DNA from 4 places in the Paenibacillus sp. FSL M7-0420 genome. Region 1 is predicted to be linked to each of the others. Evidence: riboswitches for the same ligand, from Rfam matches in the RefSeq annotation. Region 1 holds a riboswitch; each other region holds the start of a gene.
What was found. Region 1 has a riboswitch for thiamine pyrophosphate ahead of MKX51_RS00490 (ABC transporter substrate-binding protein). Riboswitches for the same ligand answer to the same signal wherever they lie in the genome.
Positions count from the first base shown of each region.

Region 2: linked by a shared signal. The riboswitch ahead of thiC (phosphomethylpyrimidine synthase ThiC) and the one ahead of MKX51_RS00490 (ABC transporter substrate-binding protein) in region 1 are both predicted to bind thiamine pyrophosphate.
Region 3: linked by a shared signal. The riboswitch ahead of MKX51_RS12985 (ABC transporter ATP-binding protein) and the one ahead of MKX51_RS00490 (ABC transporter substrate-binding protein) in region 1 are both predicted to bind thiamine pyrophosphate.
Region 4: linked by a shared signal. The riboswitch ahead of MKX51_RS08805 (thiamine phosphate synthase) and the one ahead of MKX51_RS00490 (ABC transporter substrate-binding protein) in region 1 are both predicted to bind thiamine pyrophosphate.

Region 1 is NZ_JBBOCJ010000001.1:105,925-113,114, reverse strand. Features, by position in the region: gene MKX51_RS00510 (EAL domain-containing protein) at 1-369, opposite strand, end outside; gene MKX51_RS00505 (pyridoxamine 5'-phosphate oxidase family protein) at 579-998, opposite strand; gene MKX51_RS00500 (MFS transporter) at 1,159-2,337, shown strand; gene MKX51_RS00495 (hypothetical protein) at 2,385-3,836, shown strand; TPP riboswitch at 3,909-4,019, shown strand; gene MKX51_RS00490 (ABC transporter substrate-binding protein) at 4,169-5,245, shown strand; gene MKX51_RS00485 (thiamine-binding protein) at 5,297-5,590, shown strand; gene MKX51_RS00480 (ABC transporter permease) at 5,587-6,348, shown strand; gene MKX51_RS00475 (ABC transporter ATP-binding protein) at 6,429-7,190, shown strand, end outside.
Region 2 is NZ_JBBOCJ010000001.1:7,449,465-7,456,654, forward strand. Features, by position in the region: gene MKX51_RS32250 (ribose-phosphate diphosphokinase) at 1-931, shown strand, start outside; gene MKX51_RS32255 (tetratricopeptide repeat protein) at 1,186-2,634, shown strand; gene trxB (thioredoxin-disulfide reductase) at 2,681-3,634, shown strand; TPP riboswitch at 3,684-3,790, shown strand; gene thiC (phosphomethylpyrimidine synthase ThiC) at 3,942-5,636, shown strand; gene MKX51_RS32270 (DUF1858 domain-containing protein) at 5,805-6,032, shown strand; gene MKX51_RS32275 (DUF438 domain-containing protein) at 6,047-7,190, shown strand, end outside.
Region 3 is NZ_JBBOCJ010000001.1:3,079,001-3,086,190, forward strand. Features, by position in the region: gene thiE (thiamine phosphate synthase) at 1-409, opposite strand, end outside; gene thiD (bifunctional hydroxymethylpyrimidine kinase/phosphomethylpyrimidine kinase) at 406-1,233, opposite strand; gene thiM (hydroxyethylthiazole kinase) at 1,260-2,066, opposite strand; gene MKX51_RS12975 (ABC transporter substrate-binding protein) at 2,085-3,164, opposite strand; gene MKX51_RS12980 (ABC transporter permease) at 3,161-3,937, opposite strand; gene MKX51_RS12985 (ABC transporter ATP-binding protein) at 3,918-4,739, opposite strand; TPP riboswitch at 4,819-4,921, opposite strand; gene MKX51_RS12990 (TetR/AcrR family transcriptional regulator) at 4,988-5,644, opposite strand; gene MKX51_RS12995 (DHA2 family efflux MFS transporter permease subunit) at 5,795-7,190, shown strand, end outside.
Region 4 is NZ_JBBOCJ010000001.1:2,091,798-2,098,987, forward strand. Features, by position in the region: gene MKX51_RS08790 (GNAT family N-acetyltransferase) at 1-363, opposite strand, end outside; gene MKX51_RS08795 (amidohydrolase family protein) at 381-1,544, opposite strand; gene MKX51_RS08800 (SDR family oxidoreductase) at 1,834-2,706, shown strand; TPP riboswitch at 2,855-2,957, shown strand; gene MKX51_RS08805 (thiamine phosphate synthase) at 3,086-3,754, shown strand; gene thiS (sulfur carrier protein ThiS) at 3,751-3,954, shown strand; gene MKX51_RS08815 (thiazole synthase) at 3,985-4,749, shown strand; gene thiH (2-iminoacetate synthase ThiH) at 4,778-5,899, shown strand; gene yfbR (5'-deoxynucleotidase) at 6,150-6,794, opposite strand; gene MKX51_RS08830 (fumarate hydratase) at 6,899-7,190, shown strand, end outside.

The DNA of each region.
Region 1 (7,190 bases):
GCTGAAATTCACAATCGGCTGCATGTGGCTGCAAAAATCATGGCTCATAATGATGGACACCAGATTCTCGTTAGCGAAGCGGACCTTCAGCTGATCGAAGGTCAGCCACCGGTCCGGAGCCGCAGGGGCACCTTTGCTCTTAACGCATACGGATAAGGAGTCCGCTATGTCCTTAGCCGCCACCAGCATTTCTATCAGCTTCAACAGCTCTTCCTTACGATGATATGGAATGATACAGGTCTTGCTTGTCTCAAATGCTTCATAACCGGCATTCCGGATGGCAGCAGCCAGCGGATCAGAGCAGGGGCGGAGCTTCAGCTCCCCTTGATCCTCTATCGGGTCGATGTCAGCACAATCAACACAGTTCATGGCAATCCCCTCCGCCTCATGATGTCGATAACCTGAGGCCATTATAGCATGATTCCTCCGGCACGATCAGGAAAGAAGCCGCAAAAAGAGCCCCTTATGAACCATGAAGGTCCGTAAGAGGCCCGGATTGCCGGGCTATGCAGTACTTAGGCTTAGGCGGGAGATTCACCGGTTCCCGGCCACCACAATCCTTTTACTGGAGACAGCCATTAAGACTGCCATACCCCGTGCTCACCGTTCTTGCCCATATATTCAATCCGTGAAGGTGACAGCTCAAGAATGACATAATCGGGATCATCCGGTCCCTTGAACCATTTCTCCAGGGACTCATTCCATACCTTAGAGCGCAAGCCGTCATCCTTCGTCACGGCAACCGTAGCTTCAATCTCCAGTACATCCTTGCCGCCGCCCTGTTCATAGCCAAGCAAGAGACAAGCATTAGGATTATCCTGAAGCTCTTCTACCTTATGCGTCTTGCGGTTAGTTGCCAGATAGATGGACAGCCCGTCATGAAATACCGCCATGTAACGCACCTTAGGCTTGTTACCGGCCTCAATCGTGCCGAAGGAACCGAACCTGTTGTCGTCCAGCACCTGTATGATTGTTTTCTCCAGCTCTTTGTTATCCATTGACGTCACAGCTCCCTTCAAAATTCATGTGAATATAAGTTTATATATTCACGTCCTTGGTTTGGATTTATGATTAACCTGTGCCTAATATAGTGTACCCTTCCCGTTCATTCTGAATCCCGCCATCTGTTCATAAATTGATTCATAAGGAGTCTTATTCTTGAAAAAACTAATCTGGATCGGCTGTCTCTCCTATTTCGTAATCGGCCTCGCCCATGTTGTGCTGGGCTCCATTCTGCCAGTGCTGCTCCAGCATTATGACCGCAGCTACAGTGCAGGGGGCGAGCTGATCTTCAGCCAGTTCGCGGGCTTCCTGGCCGGCGTACTGGTCTCGCCGCTGCTGAACCGGCGGTTCGGCAAGCGCGGCGGCATTCTGATTGCCACCGGCCTGCTGCTATGCGCCGAGATTGCCTATGCCTTCCTCCCGCCCTGGGGCTGGATGTACGTAATTGCCGTAGCCGCAGGGTTCGGCTTCGGGATGATCGAAGCCGTCATCGGCACGATTATTATAGCCGCAGTCACCGAAGGAACGGCCGTTGCCATGAGCCGGCTGGAGGTGCTGTTCGGTGTCGGGGCGCTGCTCATGCCGCTGGCGGCCAGTCCGCTGATTGCCGCAGGGCAGTGGAGGCTGGCCTTCCTGATCGTTGCCGCCTGCTCCCTCCTCTCGCTGCTCTTCTGGGCGAAGAGCAGCTTCGGCCCGCTGGACAGCGCGCTGAATGAGCGGCCTGCCCGCCCTGACCGCGCTGCGGCAGCGGGAACCACCAGAAGATTGTCCTTGCCCTACAAGGGCAATCAATGGGTGGTGCTTGGCTTGTTCATTCTGTTCTTCTTTCTTTATGTAGGCACTGAGATGAGCCTGGTGAATTTCATGCCGGCGATCTTCATCGCGAAGCTGGGCATGAGCGAGGCCGCGGCTGCACTCACGGTGACCTTCTTCTGGCTCGCCATGTCGGCGGGCAGACTGTTCGCCGGTGTCATCGCCGAGAAGATTTCCTACCGCATCTATGTGCTCGTCAGCTGCTTTGCCGCTTTGCTGCTGCTCGTTATTTTCCCGTTCGCCGGTCACCGGCTTGCCGCTTTTGCGATCATCCTGCTGCTTGGCCTGTTCATGTCCGGCATCTTCTCAATCGCGCTGGTCTTCTCCAGTAAGCTGCTGCCCGGCGCGGAAGAATCGACGCCCAGCATTATGATCGCCTCCGGCGGAATTGGCGGCGCAGTACTGCCGCTGCTGACCGGCTGGTCCATGGATCATCTGCAGATCGCCCAGACCTCGGGACTTTTGGCCGCTTTTGCCGCGCTGTTATTCGTGCTGAGCGTAACCGCCTGGAGAATAGGGTAATTGAAGCTACAAGGTCCGTATTCTGCGAATAAGGATGGAACCCACCCATGGCTATACCGCATTCCGAGCCCACTCTGCATACCGCCTTGCTGCAATTCATTTTCCCCTTTTCGATTAAGGCGGAAGTCGATCAAGAGCTGATTGAGAGTCTTCAGGAGGATGGATTTACGCGTTTTTTTCTGGAGAACAAAGAACTGGAGCATGCCTATTACGGAGAGAATCACTGTGTATCCCATGAGAAAATGGAGCGCAGCTATCTTCCGTTTGCCGCTCATGTCTTGTTTCCGCGTGAGAAGGACAGGGATTCCTTCCGCCGCTTTTCCCGGGCTAATGATCTGCTGTGCGGGCTGCAAATGCCCTTCCAGACGATTCCCTTCCGCGTGCTGTCGACCGATGTGTTCCTCTGCCCGTTCGAGCTGGGCTTCCTGACGGTAAGAGTGGCTATTGAGGAGGAGAATCTCCCCTTCAGCATGGTGCTCGAATTCGCCGACCGGTTCCGCAACCTGGAGGATGTAAGCGTTCAGGATGAGCATACCTTCATCCATTGTCATAAGAAGTCTTTTGCCCGGGTAGAGGACTTCGTGTTCAGGCATCTGGCAGCCGGGCTGGAGCCGTATCTCGATCCTGCAGAGACGAATGGCAATTATTTCGAGACCCTGCCCTTCTTCGTCGATGAACGGATGCTGGTGCAGGCCTTCTACGGCGTTAATCTCCCGGAGGATGAGGAAGAGATCAGTGTCGAGCTGCTCTACCGGGCCTCCCAAGTGGACGGTCTGAGCATCGACGGCACCCCCTATATGAGCGCAAGTGATCCAGACTATATCAAGCAGTATACCCGGGAGCATTGCTATAGCCGCTGGGGGCCGGACACCTACTATATGACCAATGAGCAGACCTTCTGCTGCGTGAGCCGGGCGAAGCCGGAGATTGCCGCCCAGCTGATCAGCCAGATGTACGGCGAGTATTATTACGGAATGCTGCTGAGTATTTTTCATAAAATCGTGCTGCTGAAGCTCGCCAACCTCCACTCCCGGCTGCGTATCAACCACGACAACGACGAGATCGAGAATCTGATCTTCCTGATCAACAAATTCTCGGCCAAATTCTATTTTCTGGAGCTGATCTCGCAGTCGCAGGGGCGGGAGATTTTTTTTCAGCTGCGTAAGGTGTATGGCAATGATGCCTTGTTCGATGAGGTGAAAATGACCCTGAATGACCTGTTCCAGTACCAGGACAAATTCCAGGCCAAACGGCGGGATACACTCCTGATGGTGCTCACGGTATTCACGGTCATCAGCGGGATATACGGGATGAATCAGGTCATCGAGGATCTGAAGGGCCAGATCGACTGGAGTAAAATGCTGGAGTATTCCGCGTTCGAGTATCTGGCTCTGTTCCTGACCTTCTCCGGGATCACCGTCAGTGTCGGCTTAACGCTGAGAGAGATCTGGAACGGCATCCGCAGCCGCCGCAAGAAGCGGCATTATACGAGGGATTAAGACACAAAGGGTGGACAACGGCAGGACTGCCGTCTATAATACACCGTAAGAACATAGCAATACCCGTGAACTTTATAGAACCAGGGGTGCTGGAATTGGCCGGCTGAGATTGTATCCCACAAGATACTGACCCTTACACCTGATCTGGATAATGCCAGCGTAGGAATCTTCATTCAGCACAGTGCCTTGAGCGGTACTGAAGCTGAAATCCCCTCACGCAAGTCACTGGCGTCCCGATCTTCGGGACGCTTTTTTGATTCTAAGGATGTACAGGAATAGGGTTTCTGTAAGCTCTGAAGACCAGGGGTTGCTGGAAGGAGAGAAAAAGAGAAATGGGAGTCAAAAAAACAACAGGAATGCTGCTGATCAGCTCTATGCTGGTTCTCGCGGTCGCGGGATGTGGCGGCGGGAACAACAGCGGCAATGCGGGGGCCAGCGCACCTGCTGCCGGTAACAGCACAGCTGCACCTGATGCAACCGCAGCCGCACCCACGGATGCACCTAAGGCGCTGACCCCGGTCAAGATTGCCCTGGACTGGACGCCGAACACGAATCATACCGGCCTGTATGCTGCCAAGGAGCTGGGCTATTACGCGGAGGAAGGTCTTGATGTGCAGATTGTACAGCCGGGCGCTGCCGGTTCCGACACAATGGTCACTTCTGGTGAAGCCCAGTTCGGCATCAGCGCCCAGGAGGCGCTGACCCTGGCCCGTCTGCAGGATGTGCCGCTGGTATCGATTGCTGCAATCATTCAGCATAATACCTCCGGGTTCGCGGCTCCGAAGGACCGCAATATTAAGACGCCGAAGGATTTCGAAGGCAAAACGTACGGAGGCTGGGGCTCCCCTGCGGAGCAGGCTGCCATGAAAGCCATCATGGACCCCGAAGGCGGGGATGTCTCCAAGGTGAAGCTGGTGAATATCGGCGAAGCGGACTTTTTTACAGCCGTGAAGCGGGATATTGACTTCGCCTGGATCTTCTATGCCTGGACCGGCGTGGAAGCGGAGCTGCGCGGGGAGCCGCTGGATATGCTGTATCTGAAGGATTACGCTCCGCAGCTGGATTACTACACTCCGGTGCTGACCACCAGCGAGAAGGAGATCGCCGAGCACCCTGAAGTGGTGAAGGCCTTCCTTAAGGCTACGTCAAAAGGCTATCAGTACGCCATCGACCACCCGGAAGAAGCCGCGACGGTCTTGTCCGATGCTGTCCCTGATCTGGACCCCAAGCTGGTGCTGGCCAGCCAGAAATGGCTTAGCCCGAAATACAAGGACGACGCCCCGCGCTGGGGTGAGCAGAAGCTTGAGATCTGGAAGAATTACGCCGACTGGATGTACGGCCTGAAGCTGCTGGATAAGCCGCTGGATGCGGAGAGTACGTTTACGAATGAATTTTTGCCGGAATCATAATGAGCCCGCATGACGGGAATCTTATACCTAACTTGAAAGGAATGATTGATCATGGCTAACACACTGCTCAGCATTCAGGTAATTCCCAAGACACCGAACAACGAGGATTCCATCCCTTACGTGGACAAGGCTATAGAGGTCATTCAAAAGTCAGGCGTGAAGCATCAGGTGAATCCGCTGGAGACCACGATGGAAGGCGAGCTGTCCGAGCTGCTGGATATTGTGCGCGACATGCATGAGGCGCTGATCGCTTCCGGCAGTCCTAGTGTCATCTCACAGATCAAGATCGCCCATAATCCGGGCGGCATCAGCATGGAGAAGCTGACGGAGAAATACCGGCCGTGAGAAGCACCTGGAAGCTAGTGTGGCCGCCCTTTGTGGCGGTCCTCTTTTTTGTCGGGATATGGCAGCTATCGGTCATGCTGTTCGACATCCCGGCTTACCAGTTGCCCAGCCCCGCGGATATCGCGCGTGAATCGAAGAACAACGCCTCCGGGATCTGGGAGCACACCGCCGCCACGCTGCGGCTGACCCTGATCGGCTTCCCGGTCGGCACAGGCATCGGCCTGCTCACCGCCTTGCTGCTGCATCTGCTGCCCTGGGTCAAGCGGGCGATCTATCCGCTGCTGATCCTCAGCCAGAATGTGCCCTCCATTGCGCTGGCCCCGCTGCTGATTATCTGGTTCGGCTTCGGCCTGCTGCCCAAAATCATCCTGATCACCCTCGTCTGCTTCTTCCCCGTAGCTGTTGCAGCCATGGGCGGAATGGCCCAAAGCGACCGGGTGATGATGAATTATATGAAGATGGCCGGTGCGGGCAAGTGGCAGATCTTCACCCGGCTGGAGCTTCCCGGCTCCTTGCCCTCCCTGTTCTCCGGGCTCAAAATCTCCGCCACCTATGCGGTGATGGGCGCAGTGGTGGCCGAATGGATCGGTGCCGACAAAGGGATCGGCTACTATATGCTGCTGCAGAAGGCCTCTTACCGGGCGGACCGGATGTTCGTGGCCATCGCCATTATCGTGCTGCTGAGTCTCGTATTATTCGCGCTCATTGCCCTGCTGGAGAGATGGCTGGTGCGCTGGAAGCCGCGCAAGGAAGCTTAACGTATACGAAAGGATCATCCAAAACGGAAGTAACCATAATGAACTGAAGGAGGCTGGACGAAGTGTCTGAGCTTACGAGGATTGAACTGGAGAAAGCGGACGTCGATGGACGCCTGGGTACACGGAGTGTGCCGCCTGCGCTCGAAGTCAGCAGCATCAGCAAGTCGTTCCAGCACCGCCGCCGGGAGACGCAGGTGCTGGATCAGGTGTCCCTGACCGTGGAGCCGCAGGAATTCGTCTCCATTGTCGGCCCGTCCGGCTGCGGGAAAAGCACGCTGTTCCATATCATCGGCGGCCTTACGCTGCCGGATACCGGAACGGTGAGCATGAACGGCATCCCGGTGACCGGGCAGCGCGGCAAGATCAGCTATATGCCGCAGCAGCCCGCGCTGTTCCCGTGGCGCAGCACACTGGATAACGTCCTGCTTGGCGGCGAGCTGCAAGGCGCCCCGCAGCGGGAGGCCCGCGAGGCTGCGCGCCACTGGCTGGCGAAGATCGGCCTCGGCGGCTTCGAGCGGGCCTACCCGCACATGCTGTCCGGCGGCATGCAGCAGCGGGCCGCCTTCCTGCGGGCCATGCTCGCGCCGCAGGAGCTGATGCTGCTCGATGAGCCGTTCAGCGCGCTCGACGCGCTGACCCGCGAGCAGATGCAGCGCTGGCTGCTGGAGCTGTGGGAGGAGAACCGCCGCTCCGTGCTGTTCATCACCCATAACATCGAAGAGGCGCTGCTGCTCTCCACCCGCATCTACGTCTTCTCCGGGCGTCCCGGCTCCGTCCTCCACACCGTGGAGGTCCCGTTCCCGCGCCCGCGCCGCGAAGAGATCGCCGATTCGCCGGAGTTC
Region 2 (7,190 bases), 7.3 Mb from region 1:
GATTTTTTCCGGTTCGTCGAATCCGAAGCTTGCCGCTGATATTGCGGAGCGCCTTGGTGCGCCGCTTGGCCAGATCAAGTTGACCCGTTTCAAAAGCGGCGAGATTTATGTGCATTATGAAGAGAGCATCCGGAACTGCGACGTATTTTTGGTGCAATCCCTGGCTCATCCGATTAACGAGCTGTTTGTAGAGCTGCTGGTCATGATTGATGCCGCCAAGCGCGCATCGGCCAGAACGGTGAACATTATCGTTCCCTATTACGGGTACGCCCGGCAGGAGCGTAAGTCCGCACCACGTGAGCCGATCTCGGCCAAAATGGTCGCCGATGTGCTGACCACCGCCGGCGCAACGCGCGTCATTACGATTGATCTGCATGCTGCAGCCATACAGGGATTCTTCAATATTCCGGTGGATCATCTGACTGCGCTTGATCTGATCAGCGGTTATCTGAAGGTGAAGGGGCTTACCGATCTGGTCGTGGTCTCCCCGGATGCGGGACGCGCGTCTATGGCGGAGAAGCTGGCCAGCCGGCTGGATTCGCCGTTCGCCATCATGATCAAGAAGCGTCCGGCGCATAATGAATCGGTGATTACGCATGTCATTGGTGATGTGGAAGGCAGGACGCCGATCATTATCGAGGATCTTATTGATACCGGAACGACTATCGTCAATGTGGTGGAGGGCCTGAAGGAGCGGGGCGCCCGGAACAGTATCGTCTGTGCTACGCACGGACTGTTCTCCGGGGATGCGCTTGAGCGGATGGATCATCCCAATATCGACGAGATTGTCATTACCGATTCGATTGCCCTGCCGGACGAGCATTCCAGCAGATTCGCAGTGCTCTCGGTAGCTCCCATGCTGGCTGAGGCCACTCGTATTATCATCGAGGGCGGTTCCATAGATAAGCTGTTCAGAGACGCGGGGATTTAACTCCCGCGTCTTTTTTATTGTGAATGAGGCACAAGATAACCTATCCTTCTATTTCTCGCTGAAACGGGTGCCGTCCCTGAAAGGACGGCAAAGCCGTTTCCACTTGAGCTTTTCCCTCCCGTCAGCTCTCTCCCTGAGACTTGAGAATCTCGTTGCCACATGTGGTATACTGTGTGAAGAAGACAGCCGAGACCATAAATGGAAACGAACAGGTAAGGCTAGGGAAGCTGAAACAAGGGAGGTGCCTTGCTTCCATGATAGAGAGAACTTCAGAGAATGTCGCGGAGCACAGTAATGTCATTCCGGTCACTCTGGATGCCAATTTTTTCTTTGAAAGAGCCGTTCGGTCGCTGGACCGCTTTCAATATGATAAGGCATTAAGAAATTTTCGCAAAGCTGTTGAATATGAGCCGGATAATCCGGTGAATCATTGCAATATGGCGGGTATATTATCTGAGATGGGCAATTATACCGCATCTAACGAGATTCTTATCCATGTTCTGGAGAAAATCGACCCCGCTATGACGGAATGCCATTTCTACATGGCTAATAACTTCGCCAATATGGAAAGCTTTGAAGAGGCGGAGCGTTCGCTGGTCACTTATTTGGAAGAGGATGCTAACGGCGAGTTCATGACCGAATCCGAAGAACTGATGGAGCTGCTGCAATATGAGCTGAACCGGCCTGCTCCGCTGGTGCGTATCCGCAGCCGTGAGGGAGTCGTAGAGCATGATCGGGCGCGGAGTCTGCTGGAGGAGGGTAAGTTCCCTCAGGCTGTAGAACTGCTGGAGGAGATCACTGCGGGCACCCCGGATTTTTTGGCTGCGCATAATAATCTGGCACTGGCTCATTTCTATATGGGCCGGTTCGCCAAGGCGAAGGAATGTCTGAATGAGGTGCTGAAGCAAGACCCCGGCAATCTGCACGCTCTGTGCAATATGGCCATCTTCCTGCAGTATGCAGGAGATAAGGAACAGCTTGCGACGCTGCTGGGTATGCTTGAAGCAACGGTGCCGTTCCATCAGGAGCATGTATTCAAAATGGCTACAACCATGGGTATCCTGGGCCGGCACGCTGCCGCTTACAGCCATTTCCGCCGTCTGCTGAAGGACGAGGAGGTCGCCGGAGACGCCGGGCTGTATCATTACTGTGCCGCGGCGGCAAGCAATAGCGGAAGACATGATGAGGCACTGCGCTGCTGGAGACAGGCAGCCAAGCTGGACCCTGCTTCCGCTGTCCCGGCGTTCTTCCTGTCCCAGCTCCAGCAGGCCCGGGCAGAAGGACAGCCTATGCCTGCAGTCAGCTATAACTATCAGCTTCCCTTCCAGGAGCAGCTGAAGCAGTGGAAGGGCAATACGGGCAGATTCACTGAAGAAGTGCGGAATAATCCGCTGCTGCGCGCCTCGTTCTTCTGGGCGCTGCGCTACGGCGATTCCGCTACGAAGCTTCAGGTGACCGAGGCTCTCCGCTGGATTGAGGACGAGGAGATGTCCGAGGTACTGCGCGGAGTTCTGGAGCAGGAGCCGCTGAAGGAGGACCGCCTGCAGGAGGCGGCATTGTTCAGCCTTCAGCGGCTGATCGGGGAGAACCTGAATGAAGCCGGCGGCTCGCCCGGCGAAGAGCAGGAGCCTGCGGCTGCTCCCGGACCCAAGGGGATGCTGCCCGGAACCGGCGGCTTATCGCCGTCCACTACCCGTATTTGAAGCAATTGCTGTTGTAAGAACACCTACTTGTAAGGAGGCCAATGTAATGTACAAAACGATTGTAATCGGAACAGGCCCGGCCGGGCTGACTGCCGCGATTTATCTGGCGCGTGCGAACCTGAGCCCGCTGGTCATTGAAGGCTTGCAGCCGGGTGGACAACTGACAACGACGACAGAAGTGGAGAACTTTCCAGGCTTCCCTGAAGGGATTCTGGGTCCGGACCTGATGGACAATATGCGCAAGCAGGCGGAACGCTTCGGCGCTGAATTCAAGAACGGCTGGGTGGAGTCGGTGGACTTCTCACAGCGCCCGTTCAAGGTGACCGTGGACGGGATGGGTGTACTGGAAGCAGAATCAGTTATTATTTCAACCGGGGCCTCTGCAAGATATCTGGGCATCCCGGGCGAGCAGGAGAATGTGGGACGCGGGGTCAGCACCTGTGCGACCTGTGACGGCTTCTTTTTCCGTAATAAAAAGATTGTCGTCGTCGGCGGCGGAGACTCCGCCATGGAGGAAGCCAGCTTCCTGACCCGCTTTGCGTCCAGCGTAACGCTGGTTCACCGCCGTCCCGAGCTGCGGGCCTCGAAGATCATGCAGGACCGGGCGCGTGACAACAGTAAGGTAACCTGGGCCTTGAACCGCACACCGGTTGAAGTAACGGTAGGAGAGACCGGAGTGAAGGGCCTTACGGTGCTTAATAATGAGACAGGTCTGACAGAGCTGGTAGAAGCAGACGGCGTGTTCGTAGCGATTGGACACACACCGAACACAGCCTTCTTGGGCGGGCAAATCAACACGGATGCTAATGGCTATATCGTGGTGAACCCGGGTACCACCGAGACCAACATCCCAGGCGTATTCGCCTGCGGCGATGTGCAGGATACGCGTTACCGTCAAGCGATATCGGCAGCAGGGACCGGCTGTATGGCCGCCATGGATGCCGAGAAGTTCCTGGAAGGCACGATGGTGCACGACTGGAGCGAATCGCTGGACAAATAACGGGTTTACAACAATTACCCAAACTGGTAAAATGCATTTAATTAGATAAGATACCCACTAGGGGAGCCTGAATAGGCTGAGACGGGAAAATTGAATTTCCGGACCCTTGAACCTGATCTGGATCATACCAGCGTAGGAAAGTGGAGTCGGACCTTTTTTGAATACAGTCTTATTTGGCTGTTCCTTTAATAAAGCCGCTCCAGGTGGAGCGGCTTTTTGACTTGCAGGAATCTATAGATTCTTCAGCTCAATCTGCTGCGTGACCTCTTATCTGATGAGTGTACAGAGCGAAGAGGAGGAGATTGAAATGACAGGAATGCTCAAGAACGAAGAGGTGAATCTTTCCGGATTCCCCGCGAGCCGTAAAGTGTATGTGGAGGGCTCACGCCCGGATATCCGGGTTCCGATGCGGGAGATCAGCCTCAGCAGAACCGAAGGCGTTGCCGGGGAAGAGGACAATGCTCCGCTGCGGGTCTATGACACAAGCGGTATGTACACGGATGCTGCGGAGGAGACGGACATTCGGAGGGGACTGCCGCCGCACCGTTCATGCTGGATTGAGGAACGCGGCGATTCGGAGGAATACACCGGAAGAGCCGTCCGGCCGGAGGATAACGGAATCCGCAGAGAAGGGGCTGCCGCAGAAGCTCATCCAGGACTGTGCAGGAATCCCCGGCGGGCCTATGCAGGCGGCAATGTGACTCAGCTGTATTATGCAAGGCAAGGGATCATAACACCGGAAATGGAATATATTGCGATCCGTGAGAATATCCGGCCGGAGTTCGTAAGGGATGAGGTGGCCGCTGGCCGCGCCATCATTCCGGCCAATATCAATCACCCGGAGAGTGAGCCGATGATTATCGGCCGTAACTTCCTCGTGAAGATCAATGCGAATATCGGAAATTCTGCGGTCACTTCTTCTATTGAAGAAGAGGTGGAGAAGATGCGGTGGGCAACCCGCTGGGGGGCAGATACCATCATGGATCTCTCCACCGGCTCTAAGATCCATACCACCCGGGAGTGGATAATCCGCAATTCTCCTGTGCCGGTCGGGACAGTGCCCTTATACCAGGCGCTGGAGAAGGTGAACGGCATAGCCGAGGACTTAACCTGGGAGCTCTACCGTGACACGCTGATTGAGCAGGCGGAGCAGGGAGTGGATTACTTCACCATTCATGCCGGGGTACTGCGGCGCTATATTCCGCTGACTGCCCGGAGAATGACCGGCATCGTATCCCGGGGCGGATCGATTATGGCCGCCTGGTGCCTGGCTCATCAGCAGGAGAACTTCCTGTACACACACTTCGAGGATATATGTGAGATTATGAAGACGTATGATGTGGCCTTCTCGCTGGGGGATGGCCTGCGTCCCGGCTCTATCGCCGATGCCAATGATGAAGCTCAGTTCGCCGAGCTGGAGACACTGGGAGAACTGACGCTACTAGCCTGGAAGCACGATGTTCAGGTCATGGTCGAAGGTCCGGGCCATGTGCCGCTGCACAAGATTAAGGAGAATATGGACAAGCAGCTTGAGATCTGCCACGAAGCCCCTTTCTATACCCTCGGCCCGCTGACTACGGATATTGCACCCGGTTATGATCACATCACTTCGGCCATCGGGGCAGCGATAATCGGGGGGCTCGGGACGGCGATGCTGTGTTACGTTACACCTAAGGAGCATTTAGGCCTGCCTGACAAGAATGATGTGCGCGAAGGCGTCATTACCTATAAAATCGCTGCACATGCCGCAGACCTCGCCAAGGGACATCCGGGGGCGCAGGACCGGGATGATGCGCTGTCCAAGGCGCGGTTCGAGTTCCGCTGGCGCGACCAGTTCCATCTCTCCCTCGACCCGGAACGGGCGCTCGCGTATCATGACGAGACCCTTCCGGCAGAGGGGGCGAAGCAGGCGCATTTCTGTTCGATGTGCGGTCCTAAATTCTGCAGCATGCGGATTTCGCATGATATCCGTAATTCTCATAGATGGAGCAAATCACTGTAATTTAGCTGCTAATATAGCGGAATCGCAACATTCTTAGGCTATCCCCCAAGCTGAAAGGCTTGCGGGGATAGTCTTTTTATAGTTAGTGATTACAATCACAATTCACCTCTGTGACCTATGCTAAGCTGTTGCTTGAGAAGAGTTCTCATTAGTGAGGTGTGCAAAAGGATGAGCAAAGCGTTGAAGCTGGATGAATCGGTCTTTGAGCTGGTAACCAGGCACCCGGAAGTGGTGGAGATCATGGTGGAGCTGGGATTCCGTGATATTGCGAAGCCTGGAATGCTGCAGACCGCAGGACGGTTCATGACCCTGTCTAAAGGAATGAAGTTAAAGAAAATAGAGCTGGAAACCGTTCGGCTGGCCTTTTGGCAGCATGGTTTCGAGATTATAGAATAGAAGGAGAGATTGCGATGAGCGAACTGATTAATAACCGCGAGGTCGATGTGCCGGAACAGACACGCCGCCAGGCTATGCTGAGAGAGATCATCAAGGAGCTGCATGCGGGCAAAAGCGTGGAGGAGGTTAAGGCGCGATTTGAAGAGGCGGTAGGCGATGTTACGGTGGAGGAAATCTCCGCCATGGAGCACTCCCTGATGACCGAGGAAGGCATTCCGGTAGAGGAAGTACAGCGCCTCTGCTCTGTGCATACGGCGATTTTCAAAGGCTCGATTGAACAGATTCACCGTTCTTCTAAGCCCGAGGAGCAGCCCGGTCATCCCGTGCATACGTTCAAGCTGGAGAACCGCGAGATCGAGCGTCTGGTCAACTTCCGGCTGGAGCTGCATGCAGATAAGTTCAAGAAGAACGCCAGCGAGGAGATTATTTTCAAGCTGCTGGAGGACCTTAGTCTGCTGCTGGATCTCGACAAGCACTACAGCCGTAAGGAGAATCTGCTGTTCCCTTACCTGGAGAAGTACGGCATATACGGTCCTACGAAGGTAATGTGGGGAGTGGATGACGGAATCCGCAATATGATCAAGGAAGCCAAGAAGGCGCTTAGCGCCTATAACGGGGACAGCGGGCAGATTACAGCCGCACTGGAGGAGATCATTAAGGAAGTCAATGAGATGATCTTCAAGGAAGAGAATATTCTGCTCCCGATGGCGCTGGATAAGCTGACTGAGGATGAGTGGGTCCGGATCGCCCGCGAAAGCGATGAAATCGGCTTCTGCCTGACTGCGCCCGACCAGGAATGGATACCGGAACGTGCAGCGGAGCCTGAGGGTGCTGATGTTCCAGCGGAAGAAGGGGAAGGCCTGTCCCCGCAGGGCTTCATCCGGTTCGAGACCGGACTGCTGTCGCTCCACCAGCTCGAGACGCTGATGAATCATCTGCCGGTGGACCTCACCTTTATCGATGAGAACGATGTTGTCCGCTACTTCTCGCATGGCAAGGAAAGGATCTTCGCCCGGACGAAGGCCGTTATCGGCCGCACCGTACAGAACTGCCATCCGCCGCAAAGCGTGCATGTTGTCGAGAAGCTGCTCGCTGATTTTAAGGCGGGAGTGAAGGATGCCGAGGATTTCTGGATTAACATCAAGGATAAATTCATCT
Region 3 (7,190 bases), 3.0 Mb from region 1:
CGAGATAATCGGCACCGTCCGCGATAGCCTGCCGGGCTTCCGTCAGATTATGAGCGGAGACTCCGATGATCTTATGCTCACCGAGCTGCTCCCGGATCAGCCGGGCAGGCAGGTCATCCTGGCCGACATGGATGCCATCGGCGTCCAATGCTGCGGCAAGCTCCAGATCATCGTTCACGATGAACGGGATGTTATAGGCCCGGCATATCTGCCGGAGCTGTTGCCCGAGATGGAGCAGTGCGGCGCCTTTGAGCGCAGCAGGACCCTTTTCCCGGAACTGGAACAGAGTGATGCCCCCAGCGGCAGCAGCGGCTAAAGTGTCCTCCGGTGATTGGCGGCAGTTTACACTGCCCATAATGAAGTACAGCTTCAGCAATCTGCGCATATCCTCGTTGTGTATCCGTGTCATAGCAGTATCCCCCTAGTTCTCATCCGGTTCCCATAAGCAAAATGATTCGTCGGCCCCTGCCCGGCCCCAATGTTCAGACTATCCTCAATCGCCGCTTGAATGAAGGCCTTGGCGGTAAGGACGGCTTCAGGCATGGAATGGCCCAGCGCAAGACCTGCCGTAACCGCAGCCGAGAAGGTGCAGCCAGTCCCGTGAGTATGCTTCGTCGCTATGCGCGGGCTGGACATATACTGGAATTCCCGTCCGTCATAGAGCAGATCCACGGCCTCATCTCCTGAGGAGTCATGTCCGCCTTTCAAGATAATGTACTCGGGTCCCATCTGATGAAGCAGTCTTGCCGCCTGTTCCCGGTCTTCCCGGCCCTGAATCTTCATGCCTGTCAGCATCTCTGCTTCAGGGAGATTGGGGGTGATGGCAAGCGAGAGAGGAAGCAGGCTTGTAATCAGCGCCTGTACTGCCTCCTGGAGCAGCAGCTGTGAGCCGCCCTTGGCGACCATGACCGGATCGATCACCAGCTTGTGCTGCCAGCCGTACTGCTGCACTTTACCGGCAACCACGCGGATAATCTCACTGCTGAACAGCATCCCTGTCTTAATAGCATCCGGCGGCAGATCACTGCCGATCGAATCCAGCTGGGCTGCAACGGTCTCCGGCTCGATCGGAAAGACTCCCTGGACACCTAGTGTATTCTGGGCGGTGAGTGCAGTAAGTGCAGACATGCCGTACACTCCCAGCTCCTGAAACGTCTTCAAATCCGCCTGAATCCCGGCCCCGCCGCCGCTGTCAGAGCCGGCAATGGTCAACGCTTTGCGTATGCTAGTCATCTTGTTCTCTCCTTTGGCTGTAGGGTCTAGGCTTCGGCGAGCAGCTGCAGCCGTGAGCGGCTGCTGTATTGCTCCGGGGTCACCAGCGACAATTGATTCAGGAACAAGGTCTGGAAGCTGCCGGGACCTTGGGCTTCAGCCGCCTCAGCGGCAAGCTCTGCTGCCACGCCGTAGAAGGAGAGGGCCTCAGCTGCCGCCTCAAGCACCTCCCCGCCGCTTACAGCAAGAAATGCACCCACCACAGCACTGAGCAGGCAGCCGGTTCCGGTCACCCGGGTCAGGATGGAGTGCCCGTTGCTGGCGATATAAGTGCGCTTGCCGTCTGTGATGATGTCTTCCTTGCCGGTGATAATCACGACACAGTTCAGCTTCTGCGCCGCCTTATTGGCTAGAGCAATTACATCGCCTTCGCCTGCTCCGGCATCCACGCCTTTGCTGGCCCAGCTCTCCCCGGCCACATTGGCAACCTCGGCCACATTTCCGCGCAGGGCAGTAAGCTGAAGCTCTCGGAGCAGCCCCGCCGTAACGTCCGTGCGGTAGGCGGTAGCTCCAGCTCCAACGGGATCAAGCACGAGCGGCACCTGGTGGCGGTTCGCAGCCTTGCCTGCTTCGATCATGGAAGCGATGGCAGCTTCATTAAGTGTGCCGATGTTCAGCACCACTGCCCCGGACATGGCGGCGACATCTGCTACTTCTTCGATGGCATCGGCCATGAACGGCGAGGCTCCCAGAGCCAGCAGCCCGTTCGCTGTGAAGTTAGCGACTACGATATTCGTGATATTATGCACCAGCGGGTTCGCTTGGCGTACTTTGGACAGATAAGACATATGAATTCCTCCTGTAGGTATAATTTAAAAATTAATAAAAGCATTCTTAACATCCACTTCTGCAGCCAGCAGACCGTTCTCGCTCAGCCACTGGTTCACCTTCTCCCATGAAGCGCTATCCTGATAGCCGAAGGGCTGGGAACCGGCATCCATCAGCGGCAGCAGGATCTCCAGACTGCGCTGTTCAATGGCTTCATCCAGCGGTGCGGTATCCTCCTGATGGGCAAGCAGCAGCTTCAGCGCTTCATCCGGGTGACCGGCAGTATACTGCTGGCCTTTTCTGATGGCATCCACGAATTTCTGATAAAAGCCCTGTGAATCCTGCAGTCCCTGCTCACTGGCGACCAGCACCAGCTCATAATAATCCGGGACCCCGTAATCCACGGGATTGAAGGAGCGGACCGGATGGCCTTCCTGCTCCAGAATCAGCTGCTCATGGTTGATGAACCCGCCCATAATGCCATCCACCCGTCCGGTGGAGAGAGCAGGGATCAGCTCATAGCCGACATCCACCAGCTTGAGGGAGGAAGGGTCCCCGCCGTCGCTTTTGACCATCGTGTTCAGCATGGCTTCATACAACGGGACGGAGGAATATCCGGCTTGCTTGCCGGACAGCTCTCCGGGGCGGGTAATGCCGCTGTCTGCGGCTACCATGAGATGATTCAGCGGATGACGCACCAGCGCGGCAATCGACTTGACTGGAATCTGCTCACCCCGTGCCATCAGCACCTGGGGCTGATAACTGAGTGCCAAATCCACCTTCCCCGCAGCAACAAGCTTCAGCGCATCATTGGTATCGGCCGGCATCTGAATCTCAACCTCCAGACCTTCCTCAGCGAAATAGCCTTGAGCCTCTGCCGCATACAAAAAAGAGTGAACAGCATTGGGATACCAGTCGAGCATAATCGTCAGCTTATGGGCCCCGCCTTTAGCCCCGGCCTCAGAGGTAGAGGGTACAGCAGCCGGGGGGCCAGAGGCCGCCGGACTGTTCGTATTGGCGCAGCCTGCCAGGACAGGCAGCATACAGAGCAGCAGAGCAGACAGCAGCATGGCTGGCCTTGAAATCGCATGGTGCAGATAACGGGTATAGCGGATAGTAGTCATGAATAACGTCCTCTTTTCTTCAGAATAATCTTCTCCAGCGCGGCGACTGCCAGAAACAGCAGGATACCGAGTAGGGATAATAAGACAACGGCGGCGAACATCTTGGCGCTCTGCAGATTCCCGGCCATTCTGCGGCTGAAATAGCCCAGCCCCTGGCTGCCCCCAAGCCATTCCCCAATAGTTGCACCGATCACACAGTACACAGCCGACAGCTTCAGCCCGGAGAAAAAAGAGGGTAAAGCCAGCGGAACGCCCACCTTCCCGAGAATCTGCCAGCGGTTCGCGCCATATGTCAACAGCAGCTCCCGGTAGGCGTCCGTGTTCTTGGACAACCCGTCATAGGTGCCGATGACCACCGGGAAGAAAGCGGTCAGGAAGACAACGGCGACCTTGCTCCATAGGGTGTAGCCGAACCACATGATGAACAGGGGAGAGAGGGCGATCAGCGGAACCGTCTGGCTGATAATCAGCAGCGGGTACAGCGCCTTGGCCAGCGGACGGAACAGATGCATGGCGATTCCCAGCAGGCTGCCGCAGACCACGGATAGTGCGAAGCCTGTGAGCACTTCAAGCAGTGTGGCGGGCAGATGTACCCCGAACAATAGATGGCGCTCTTCCATCAATGCCATCCACACCGCAGACGGAGCCGGAAGGATGAAGGGAGGAACCAGGCCCAGCCGGGCTACAGTCTCCCAGACTGCAAGCGTCAGCAGGGCGAGCAGGGCAGCCGGACCGTAATGCTGGAGCAATCTTCTAGGAGCGGCGGTTCTCATATAGCTTCAGCTCCAATTCCTGGCGCAGGGCGGCGAACTGCGGCTCATAATTCAGACTGTGATGACGCGGGCGGGGGATACCGGCTGGGAATTCCTGCATCCCGCTGCCGCCACTGCCCGTCATTAGATAGATTCTGTCACTGAGCAGCAGAGCCTCCTCCAGATCATGGGTGATGAACAGCACCGTCTTGTCCAGCTCTGCCCATAACTCCAACAGCCAGCGCTGCAATGAACGCTTGGTAATGGCATCAAGCGCCCCGAACGGCTCATCGAGCAGCAGCAGATCATTCCCCGCCGCCACGGTGCGGAGGACCGCCACGCGCTGGCGCATCCCGCCGGACAGCTCCTGGGGATAAGCCCCTTCGGTTCCCTCAAGGCCGAAGCGTTGCAGCAGGGTACGGATCTCGGCCACAGCGGCCGCTTTGGGACGGCTGCGCTTGAGTTCCCAAGGCAGCAGACAATTGTCCAGCACGGTGCGCCAAGGGAGGAGGAGATCCTGCTGCGGCATGTAGGCCACACTGCCCAGCCTCTTCGCTGCTGCCGCGGACTCGGCTCCGTTCAGCGTAATCCTGCCTTTGTCCGGCTCCAGCAGGCCGGCGATGATTTTGAACAAGGTGCTTTTGCCGCATCCGCTTCCGCCTACGACAGAAATGAATTCGCCGCGCTGCACATTCATGGATAGCCCTGAGAAGACGGGGGTACGGGACGAGCCCGTCCCGAAAGCATAGGATAGATTGCTAATGTTGATCATAAGACTATGTACGAAGCCTCCCCGGATTGGTATAGATACTGCGTTGAGCACAAAAAAGCCCCATTCATTCCCGGAGGAATGAATGGGGCGGAAGGTACAGTCAGCTGCGGCCCTGTGACGTGAACCACTGATACATTCTGCTCCACTTCCCTCCGCTGGTATGATCCAGATCAGGTTCAAAGGGTCCGGAGCTTAAGCTCCGTCTCAGTCGGCCGACTCCCCTAGTGAATAATGTTGCTATTGAATTGGTAATTGCTACTTAATATACCACAAATTCTTCTCTTGTAAAGAGCAGACGCTCAGCGCTTCGCCAGACCGGTCACGAATAAAGTGACGATGCCCCGGGAGATGTCCAGCTTGGAGGAATGGTGCCGCTTCTGCTCATACAGGTACAGATCGGGGCTGAGGACAGAGATTAAGGCGGTGGCCGCAAAGGCCGGATCAATGTCAATAATCTCACCGCCCGCCGCAGCGCGCTGCAGCAGCTCTGTCATCATCACCCCCAGCCGCTGAAAAAAAGGATGCTCAAACTGGGTCAGCTGCTTCTTGCCGGTGAACTCGGCTTTGATCATATTCAGCAGCTCGGCATACTGCTCAATGAAATCGGCAATCTGCTCAATGCTGCTCTGCAGCTGAGCGAGAGCCGGAGCTTCACCGGCACTGGCAGCCACCTGCTGCTCCAGCCCGGACAGGAATTGATCTGCGCTGCCCTTCAGCAGTGCAGAACAGATCTCACCCTTGTCCGTGAAGCGGCGGTACAGGGAGCCTTGTCCTATGCCTGCTCGCTTGGCAATGCTGTACATGCTGACCGCCTCAAGACCGCTCTCGGTGAACAACTGGCGGGCAGCTTCAAGAATCCGCTGTACATAAGGATCGGCGGACTCGGGCGGGGCGGATTCTATGGCTTGCGGAGCTGAGCGCGGGAGCTGCGCAGCATCGGTGTCTGGCTTTTTCATGAGAACCCCTTTCAGAAAAGAATTGACACAACGGACAATTGTCCGTAGACTATGAATTGCGCTTACGGACAGTTGTCCGTTCACTCATTATATAGAACAATCTGCCCGCAGGTCAATCTAGAACGCGGACAGCTCAGGAGGAGAAGAGACATGGATCAGACCTTGAAGCAGGAAGCCGATTTCCGGCTGTCCGGCATTCTGGTTCCGCTGCTGGCCATCATTGCAGGAGTATTTATGGTTGTACTGGACAGTACGGCGATGAACGTAGCCTTGTCCAGGCTGGTGGTGGATTTCAAGACAGATCTGCATACGCTGCAGTGGGTAGTTACCGGATATATGCTGGCCCAGGCTTCCGTTATTCCGCTGTCCGGCTGGCTGTCTGACCGGTTCGGGGCCAAGACGGTCTTCCTGACGGCGGTAGTTGTGTTCACGATAGGCTCGATTCTGTGCGCTACACCAAGCAGCGCCGAGTGGCTGATTGTTTTCCGGGTTATTCAGGGACTGGGCGGCGGCTGTGTGCTCCCTGTCGGAATGGCCTATGTATACAGACTGGCTCCTAAAAGTAAGGTTGGCGTAGTCATGGGCATTATGGGTATTCCCGTCCTGTTCGCTCCGGCTATTGGTCCGGTATTGTCGGGCTGGCTGGTTGAATACCATTCCTGGCGCTGGATCTTCCTCATTAATATTCCGATTGGCATCATCGCTGTGCTGATCGGACTGCGCAAGCTGCCGAGTGCGGCGAAGAACAGCGTGCCCGGCATGGATAAGCTAGGTATGGTTCTTGGACCGCTGGCCTTTGCTTCGCTAACCTACGGGGTCAGCCAGGGCGCGCAGAGCTGGACCTCTGAGAAGACGCTGATCGGGCTGCTGCTGGGCGCTGTGGCTCTGATCGCTTTTGTCATCGCCGAGCTGCGCTCCAACACACCGCTGCTGGAGCTGCGGATTCTGAAATCCGTAGATTTCACGACAGGAATCATCGTGCAGTGGATTGCCCAGTTCGGCTTATATGGCGCGTTATTCCTGCTCCCGCAATTTCTGCAGCAGGCCCGCGGCTTCGGCGCATTTGATACCGGTCTGACGCTGCTGCCGCAAGCGATCGCTTCCGGGCTGATGATGCCGATTGCCGGGATACTGTTCGACCGGATCGGTGTGCGCTGGCTCGTGGTCTGCGGTCTCAGTCTGGTCTCCGGCGCGTTATTCCAGTATTCGCATGTGGATCTCACCACGCAGAGCCGAGACCTGATCCTTCCGCTGATCATGTGCGGGGCCGGCATGGGCATGATGATGATGCCGATGAACACTCATCTGCTCAACAAAGCTCCAAGCCATCTGGTGAACCGGGTAACCTCGCTGACGAACTCGATGCAGCAGGTCATTACCTCGCTGGCTGTCTCGACTCTGGTTACGATTCTGACGGCAAGAACAACGGCGCGCGGCATAGAGATGCAGGAAGCGGCGGCGGCTGCCGGTAAAAGCACCGCAGGCGCTTCACAGGAAGCACTCCTGCTGGCCAAGCAGACCGTGTTGTCGCAGGGCTTCGCGGACA
Region 4 (7,190 bases), 2.0 Mb from region 1:
CACAACTCTGTGGGCCTTCCATTCTTCAAAAGCAAGCTTCAAGGCCAGCTGCGCTGCTTCAGTGCAGTAGCCTTGCCCCCGGTATTCAGGGAAAAGACTGTAGCCCAGCTCCCAGCTCTCGCGCTCTTTCACATACCAGTGTATATGCACTTCCCCTACAGGGGTTGCCTCCGGGGAGGCGAGCCGGATCACGAATTGTTTGTGCCAGTCGCTATAGATTCGTTCCGCCACAGTCTTCCGGACGGCCTCCTTGTCGGTTGGAATCATATCCTCGAAGGGCCAGAGTGAAACGCTCATTTCCAGATCTGTGATGAAATCGATATCGTCCGGGGTGACCGGAGATAAGGTTATTCTTGCATTCATTGTGCCATAGCCTCCTGCTAGTATGATTTCGATACGATCTTGCCGTCTTTCATTACCCAGCTGACCTGACGCAGGTTGCTAATATCCGCCAGCGGATCTCCCCCGACGACCAACAGATCGGCCCTCTTGCCTGTCTCAATGGTACCGAGTTCATGATCCAGATTACAGATTTTGGAACCGGATGAAGTGGCAGCCATAATAATCTGCATCGGAGAGAGGCCGGCCTGGCCTAACAGCTGGATCTCCTTCCACGGCATGCCGGCTCTGTACCACGGAAGAGCTTCTTCGATAAAATCGTCCCCCAGTCCAATCTCCCCGCCTGCCTGAATAAATCTCCGGACATTATCCAGCCCTTGTTCCAGCAGCGGCGCACCGAATTTGTCCTGGAACATCTGGAGTACGGTGAGTGTGGGGACGATACGGATGCTCCCGCTCACCATTTGCCGGATCAATTGATCGTCCAGCCGGTCGTAAATCATATGCGCAGCATCGCTGATCCCAGCATCCACCAGAATCTGAAGATTGCGCGCACTTGTAACATGAGCAGATACGTAAGTGCCCATGCTCCGGGCCTCCCGGCAGATCGCTTCGAGAATCTCCTGATTCAGCTGGGGCAGTCCGGCGGTAGCAGGATCGTAGCCGTCTTCCAGCGCTGTTTTGATGAAATGTATTCCTTGTTCCAGGACTTCACGGACCTTAAGCCGCGCCTCATCCACACTCTCTACGCCGATAGGTTCCTGACCACCGTAACCGCCTGGAGCTGTGAAGACCTTGCCAGACGTAAGAATTCTGGGAAAAGCACCGCTCTCCAGCTGCCGCGTATGTGTGACTACATCGTCAATCGATGCTGCCGTAGTCATTCCCTCATCGCGGATCGTAGTAATTCCTTCTGCAAGGCACGCGGCCAAATATTCCGTATGATATCCGTGCAGCGGCTCATTCTGTATGTACTTGAAGCTGGTATGGGCATGGGTGTGAATGAACCCCGGCAAAACGAACAGACCCTCTAGGTCGATCACTTTAGTTGCGGAGTCAGGCCCGGATCTCCCGTTAATGTCACTTTGCTGTGTTATGGTGCCGAAGCGGCCATTAACAATCTCAATGTTTGTATGATGCAGCGGCGGCCGTCCGGTTCCATCGATTACCGTTCCGTTCACCAGCAAGATGCGCTCATTTCCCATGGTGGAAGCGTCCTCTCCGTTAAGGTAGTTGTCTTTCCTCACAAAGTATAGGGCTTTCCCCCTAGCGGATATAGATAATATTCTTTTTGGAAACGTTCCTTACTTACTGACTATCGTTCTGCTATAGGTATCGTTGAATGAAGATTACTTGTTTGGGCGGCTGTCAAGTGTGGTAAGTAACATAACGTAGAGCCAAGCAGGCACACTGCCTGATGCATAAACACCAGACCTTAAGCCATGCTAACATGATTGATCAACAATACTGTGGACAGCGAAAGGAGAATGGATTATGCCAGACACTAGCAAGCAACCTGTCAAAACTTTACCACCGCAGGTGCAGGATCAGCGCCCCGGAATTGAGAGTGAGATGAACCCGCTTCCGGAGTTTGAGACACCGGCGTACAAGGCAGCAGGCAAGCTGCTGGGAAAGGCTGCGCTCATTACGGGAGGCGACAGCGGGATCGGGCGTGCGGTTGCCGTTCATTTTGCCAAGGAGGGTGCGGATGTGGTGATCTCCTACTTGAACGAGCATGAGGATGCGGAAGAGACCAAGCGCCAGGTGGAGCAGGAGGGCAGAACGTGTATTCTGATCGCCGGGGATATCGGGGACGAATGCTTCTGTCAGAGCTTGATACGTCAAACCGTTGAAGGACTCGGCAAGCTTGACATCCTGATTAACAATGCGGCGGAGCAGCATCCGCAGGATCATATTGAGGACATTACGGCGGAGCAGCTGGAGCGTACGTTCCGGACGAATATTTTCTCCATGTTCTATCTGACCAAGGCCGCTATGCCTCATCTTAAAAAAGGCGCTACGATCATTAACACCACCTCCATCACGGCGTATCGCGGCAGCCCGCAGCTGCTGGACTATTCGTCCACCAAGGGAGCCATTCTCAGCTTCACCCGGTCACTGTCGATGAATCTGGCGGATAAGGGCATCCGCGTGAATGCGGTAGCGCCCGGACCGATCTGGACCCCGCTGATCCCGTCAACCTTTGACGCTAAGAAGGTCAGTGAGTTCGGCGGCACCCAGCCGATGAAGCGCCCGGGACAGCCTGAAGAGCTGGCACCGGCGTATGTGTACCTGGCCTCGGACGATTCCTCCTATGTGAGCGGACAGGTGATGCATGTGAACGGCGGCGAGGTTGTGAACGGATAAGAAGCAGTGTAACCATACGTATTACACAATTTGCTCAGCAAATGTGGAGAAGCCAGCCGGGAGGCTGGCTTTTGTGAGACGAGATAGGTATAGCCCTAACAGAAATAATATGCTAATATACAACAAGCAAGACGAAACAACCGCATAGAACGATCACTAGGGGTGCCGCAAGGCTGAGACGGGCGTAGTTGTCCGGACCCTTTGAACCTGATCTGGTTTATACCAGCGTAGGGAAGTGGAGAACGAATAATGCAGCGGGGGTATACGGCTAATCCCGGTATTCCTGCTTCTATTCCAGACTGCTTCCTTTACGGGGAGCGGTCTTTTTTGTGTTGCGGGGTGGTGCAGAGCGGGCTTGGAGCAGACGGGAGGGGAAAGAGTGTTGTATGAGATTCATGCGGTCTCGGACGGGCGGCTGCCGCCTGAAGCGCTCGCCGAATGGGCCGTGGCGGTACATTCTATAGTGGATTATATCCACCTCCGGGAAAAAGCCATGCCCGCCCGCGAACTGCTGGCAGCGGCGCAGCAGATGCTTCAGGCCGGGGTTCCGCCTTCGAAGCTGGTCATTAATGACCGGATCGATGTTGCCCTGGCCGCCGGGGCAGGCGGTGTAGAGTTAGCCTGGCACAGTCTACCTCCAGCCGCAGCACGCGGACTTGCACCGGGCCTGCGGATCGGCAGATCGGTACACTCGCGGGAAGAGGCGGCGGAGGCTGGAAGGCAGGGAGCCGACTTCTGCCTCTACGGGCATGTGTTCCCTACGGCATGCAAGTCCGGACAGCAGGCACGCGGACTTGCGCAGCTGGCAGAGGCTGTCCGCTGGAGCCGCATCCCGCTGATTGCGCTTGGAGGGATTACCCCGGGGAATGCCGGGGCGGTGTTAGCCCAAGGGGCGGCAGGCATTGCCGTCATGTCGGGGATCTGCGGAGCCCCGGACCCGGTGGCAGCGGCCCGGGCGTACAGGGCAGCGGTTCACAGGGCAGCAGAGCTGGCTGAAACGCTGGATATGGCTCAAGCACAGGGCACAGCAGGAGGTGAACAGGCATGAATGTGACCGTTAACGGGAAGACGCAAAGGCTCGGGGAGAGCTGCCGGACACTGGAGGATCTGCTGTCCCGGCCCGAGTGGGCCGGTAAGCTGGTGATTGTCGAGCTGAACGGTGAGCTTGCCGGCAGAGAGGTTTATGGAGAGACACTGCTCAGCGAGGGGGACCGGGTGGAGCTGGTTCATTTTGTAGGCGGAGGTTAAACAAGAAGACTTATTCCAGGAGGCGTTAACATGCAAGACTCATTGATGATTGGCGGAGTGACTCTAACCAGCAGACTGTTCATTGGCACCGGAAAATACAGCCGCAACACCCTCATTCCCGAGGTGATTACGCGATCAGGCTCACAGGTCATTACCGTTGCTCTGCGCCGGGTGGACCCGGAGAGCAGTGACAATATTGTCAGCCATATTCCTTCCCATATGACCTTGCTGCCTAATACCTCCGGTGCGCGCACCGCAGAGGAAGCAGTACGGATTGCCCGGCTGGCGAGATCGGCGGGGCTGGGGAACTGGGTGAAGATTGAGGTCATCAACGACCAGAAATATCTGCTGCCGGATAATACCGAGACCATCCGGGCGACCGAGATTCTTGCAGCTGAGGGCTTCGTGGTGCTGCCGTATATGAGTCCTGACCTGTCCGCTGCCCTGCGGCTGAAGGCAGCGGGGGCTGCGGCCGTGATGCCGCTGGGAGCGCCGATCGGGTCCAACCGCGGACTGCAGACCAAGGAACTGATCCGCATTCTGATCTCCGAGACGGAGCTGCCGGTGATCGTGGATGCCGGAATCGGCAGACCGTCCGAGGCGGCTGAGGCGATGGAGATGGGGGCCGCAGCGGTGCTGCTTAATACAGCGATTGCCACCGCCTCAGATCCGCTGCTGATGGCAGAAGCCTTCCGTGACGCGGTAGCTGCAGGGCGCAAGGCTTATCTCGCTGGACTAGGGCCTGTAGAGGAGACGGCGGCAGCCTCTTCACCGTTGACCGGGTTCTTGGCCTGACAGATGGAATAGGGAGGAGAGAACGGTTATGAGCTTTTATGAGACGATGACCCGGCTGGAGCAGCTTCCTTACGGAACGCTATGGAGCCGCTATACGGCAGAGGATGTGAAGCGTGCGCTTCGTGCAGAGCGGATCGATGAAGAGGGGCTGATGGCCCTGCTGTCACCGGCAGCGGAGCCTTATCTGGAGGAGATGGCGCAGAAGGCGCACCGGTTAACGCGTACGCATTTCGGCCATGTGATGCAGCTGTTTACACCGATGTACCTGGCTGATTTTTGTGTGAATCACTGCACGTATTGCAGCTTCAGTTCTATCTATGATTTTCCGCGCAAAAAGCTGTCGCTGGAGCAGGTCGCCCGGGAAGCAGAGATCATCGCAGCCACGGGCCTGCGCCACATTCTGATCCTGACCGGAGAATCCCGGAGTGACAGTCCGGCCGGTTATGTGAGGGACTGCGTGAATGTGTTGCGCCGCTATTTTGCCTCCGTCAGCATTGAAGTGAATCCGCTCTCGACAGCCGAATATGCTGAGCTCAGAGAAGCCGGGGTGGACGGTCTGACGCTCTATCAGGAGGTCTACCATCAGGAGACTTATCGTGCGTTGCATGTAAAAGGACCCAAACGTGTCTACCGCAACCGGCTGGATGCTCCCGAGCGGGGCTGTCAGGCGGGCTTCCGTTCGGTAAATATCGGGGCTCTGCTCGGCATGTACGAATGGCGCCAGGAGGCGCTGGCAACTGCGCTGCATGCGAGGTATTTACAGGACAAGTACCCGGAATGCGAAATAGGGCTGTCGACTCCCCGATTCCGGCCTTACTTAGGCGAATTCAACCCGGCAAGCGATGTTACCGACCGTGCGTTGGTGCAGATCATCCTGGCGTACCGCCTGTTCCTGCCGCGCTCCGGCATCTCATTGTCCACACGCGAGCCTGCCGCTCTGCGCGATCATCTGGTCCAGCTCGGCATCACGAAGATGTCCGCCGGGGTATCCACCGAAGTGGGAGGACATTCCCTGGAAGGGGGAACGCCGCAGTTTGAAATCTCGGACAACCGCAGCGTGAACGAGATGGCCGAGATGCTGCGCTCGCAAGGACTCCAGCCGGTATTCAAGGACTGGGATATCCTGTCCGAGCCGCTTGGGTTGAGGTAGGCTGATTGGATCTCGCCTAACTTGATGTAGTTAAACCGAGCCTAACTTAAGCTGACCAAACTAACCTAATTTAACCCGGCCATATGCAAACAACCCGCCTTATGGCGGGTTTGTTTGCATTATATAAGGTACAGGCTTCACGCGCTGACTTCTCCTTTTATCAGGAAAGCGCATGGCCGGATGTATGCGAAAAACTAAACACAATGTGCTGCGCGAAGGCTGATGGGCCAAATGTATGTGTGTACTCTATCTACTCTATAGATTCAGGCTGTCCGGCAGACTGTCCCTGACTCGCACTGGAAGTCAGCTCGTCCAGCGACATCTCGAAGCCCGGAGCCATGTGTTTAAGGAAATACTCCATCTCAGGCATCTCCAGTACATGCAGCTTCGCGGCAGTCTGCTCCCTGGCAGCGGCGAATTCGCGGTTGCCTGCGGCGACCTCCCAGACGCATTTCAGGTAAGCGTCCAGCACATCCGCTGCCTTGACGTAGCGGAGCAGTCCGGCATCCTCGGAGCCGGGCGGGCTGGTGTGCGGCTGCAGGAGCGGCGCATAGACTGCGCTCAGCTCCGGCGGGATCATGGCCGCCAGCCGGTCGGCGGCCACCTGCTCCATCTCGCGGAAGCTGGACAGCAGACGCGAGTTGTTATGCTTCACCGGCGTAGCGATGTCGCCGGTGAAGACCTCGGTGGCGTCGTGGAACAGCGCCATCGTGGATGCGCGGTCGGCGTTCAGCGACCGGCCGAAATGGGCATTGCCGATGGTGCACAGCATGTGCGCCAGCAGGGCGACCTGGAACGAATGCTGCGCCACGTTCTCCGGGGCGGTGCTGCGCATGAGGCTCCAGCGCTGGATATATTGCAGCCGGTAGAGATAGGCGGAGAAATGGTAGTTCAATTTTGAAGTAACCCCTTTCATGAGCAGCTTAATGTGCTATTATAGTAACTAATTGTACCAGAGTTAGGGCCGCTTGAACCAGATGGAGAGGAGACTGAATGAAGATGCAGCATTTTGAAGAGAGCATTTATAATTTGATTGTAGAGACCTCCACGAACCTGCCGGGCGATGTGCGCCGGGCAGTGGCCAGAGGGCGGGCGCTGGAAGACCGGGCGACACGCTCCGGACTGGCACTAACCACGATAGCGCAGAATATCGGAATGGCGGAGCAGCAAATATCGCCGATCTGCCAGGATACGGGGATGCCGACTTTTATAATTCATACGCCGGTGGGCGTGAATCAGATAGAGATGAAGAAGGATATTCACAGCGCAATTACCCGCGCTACGAAGAACG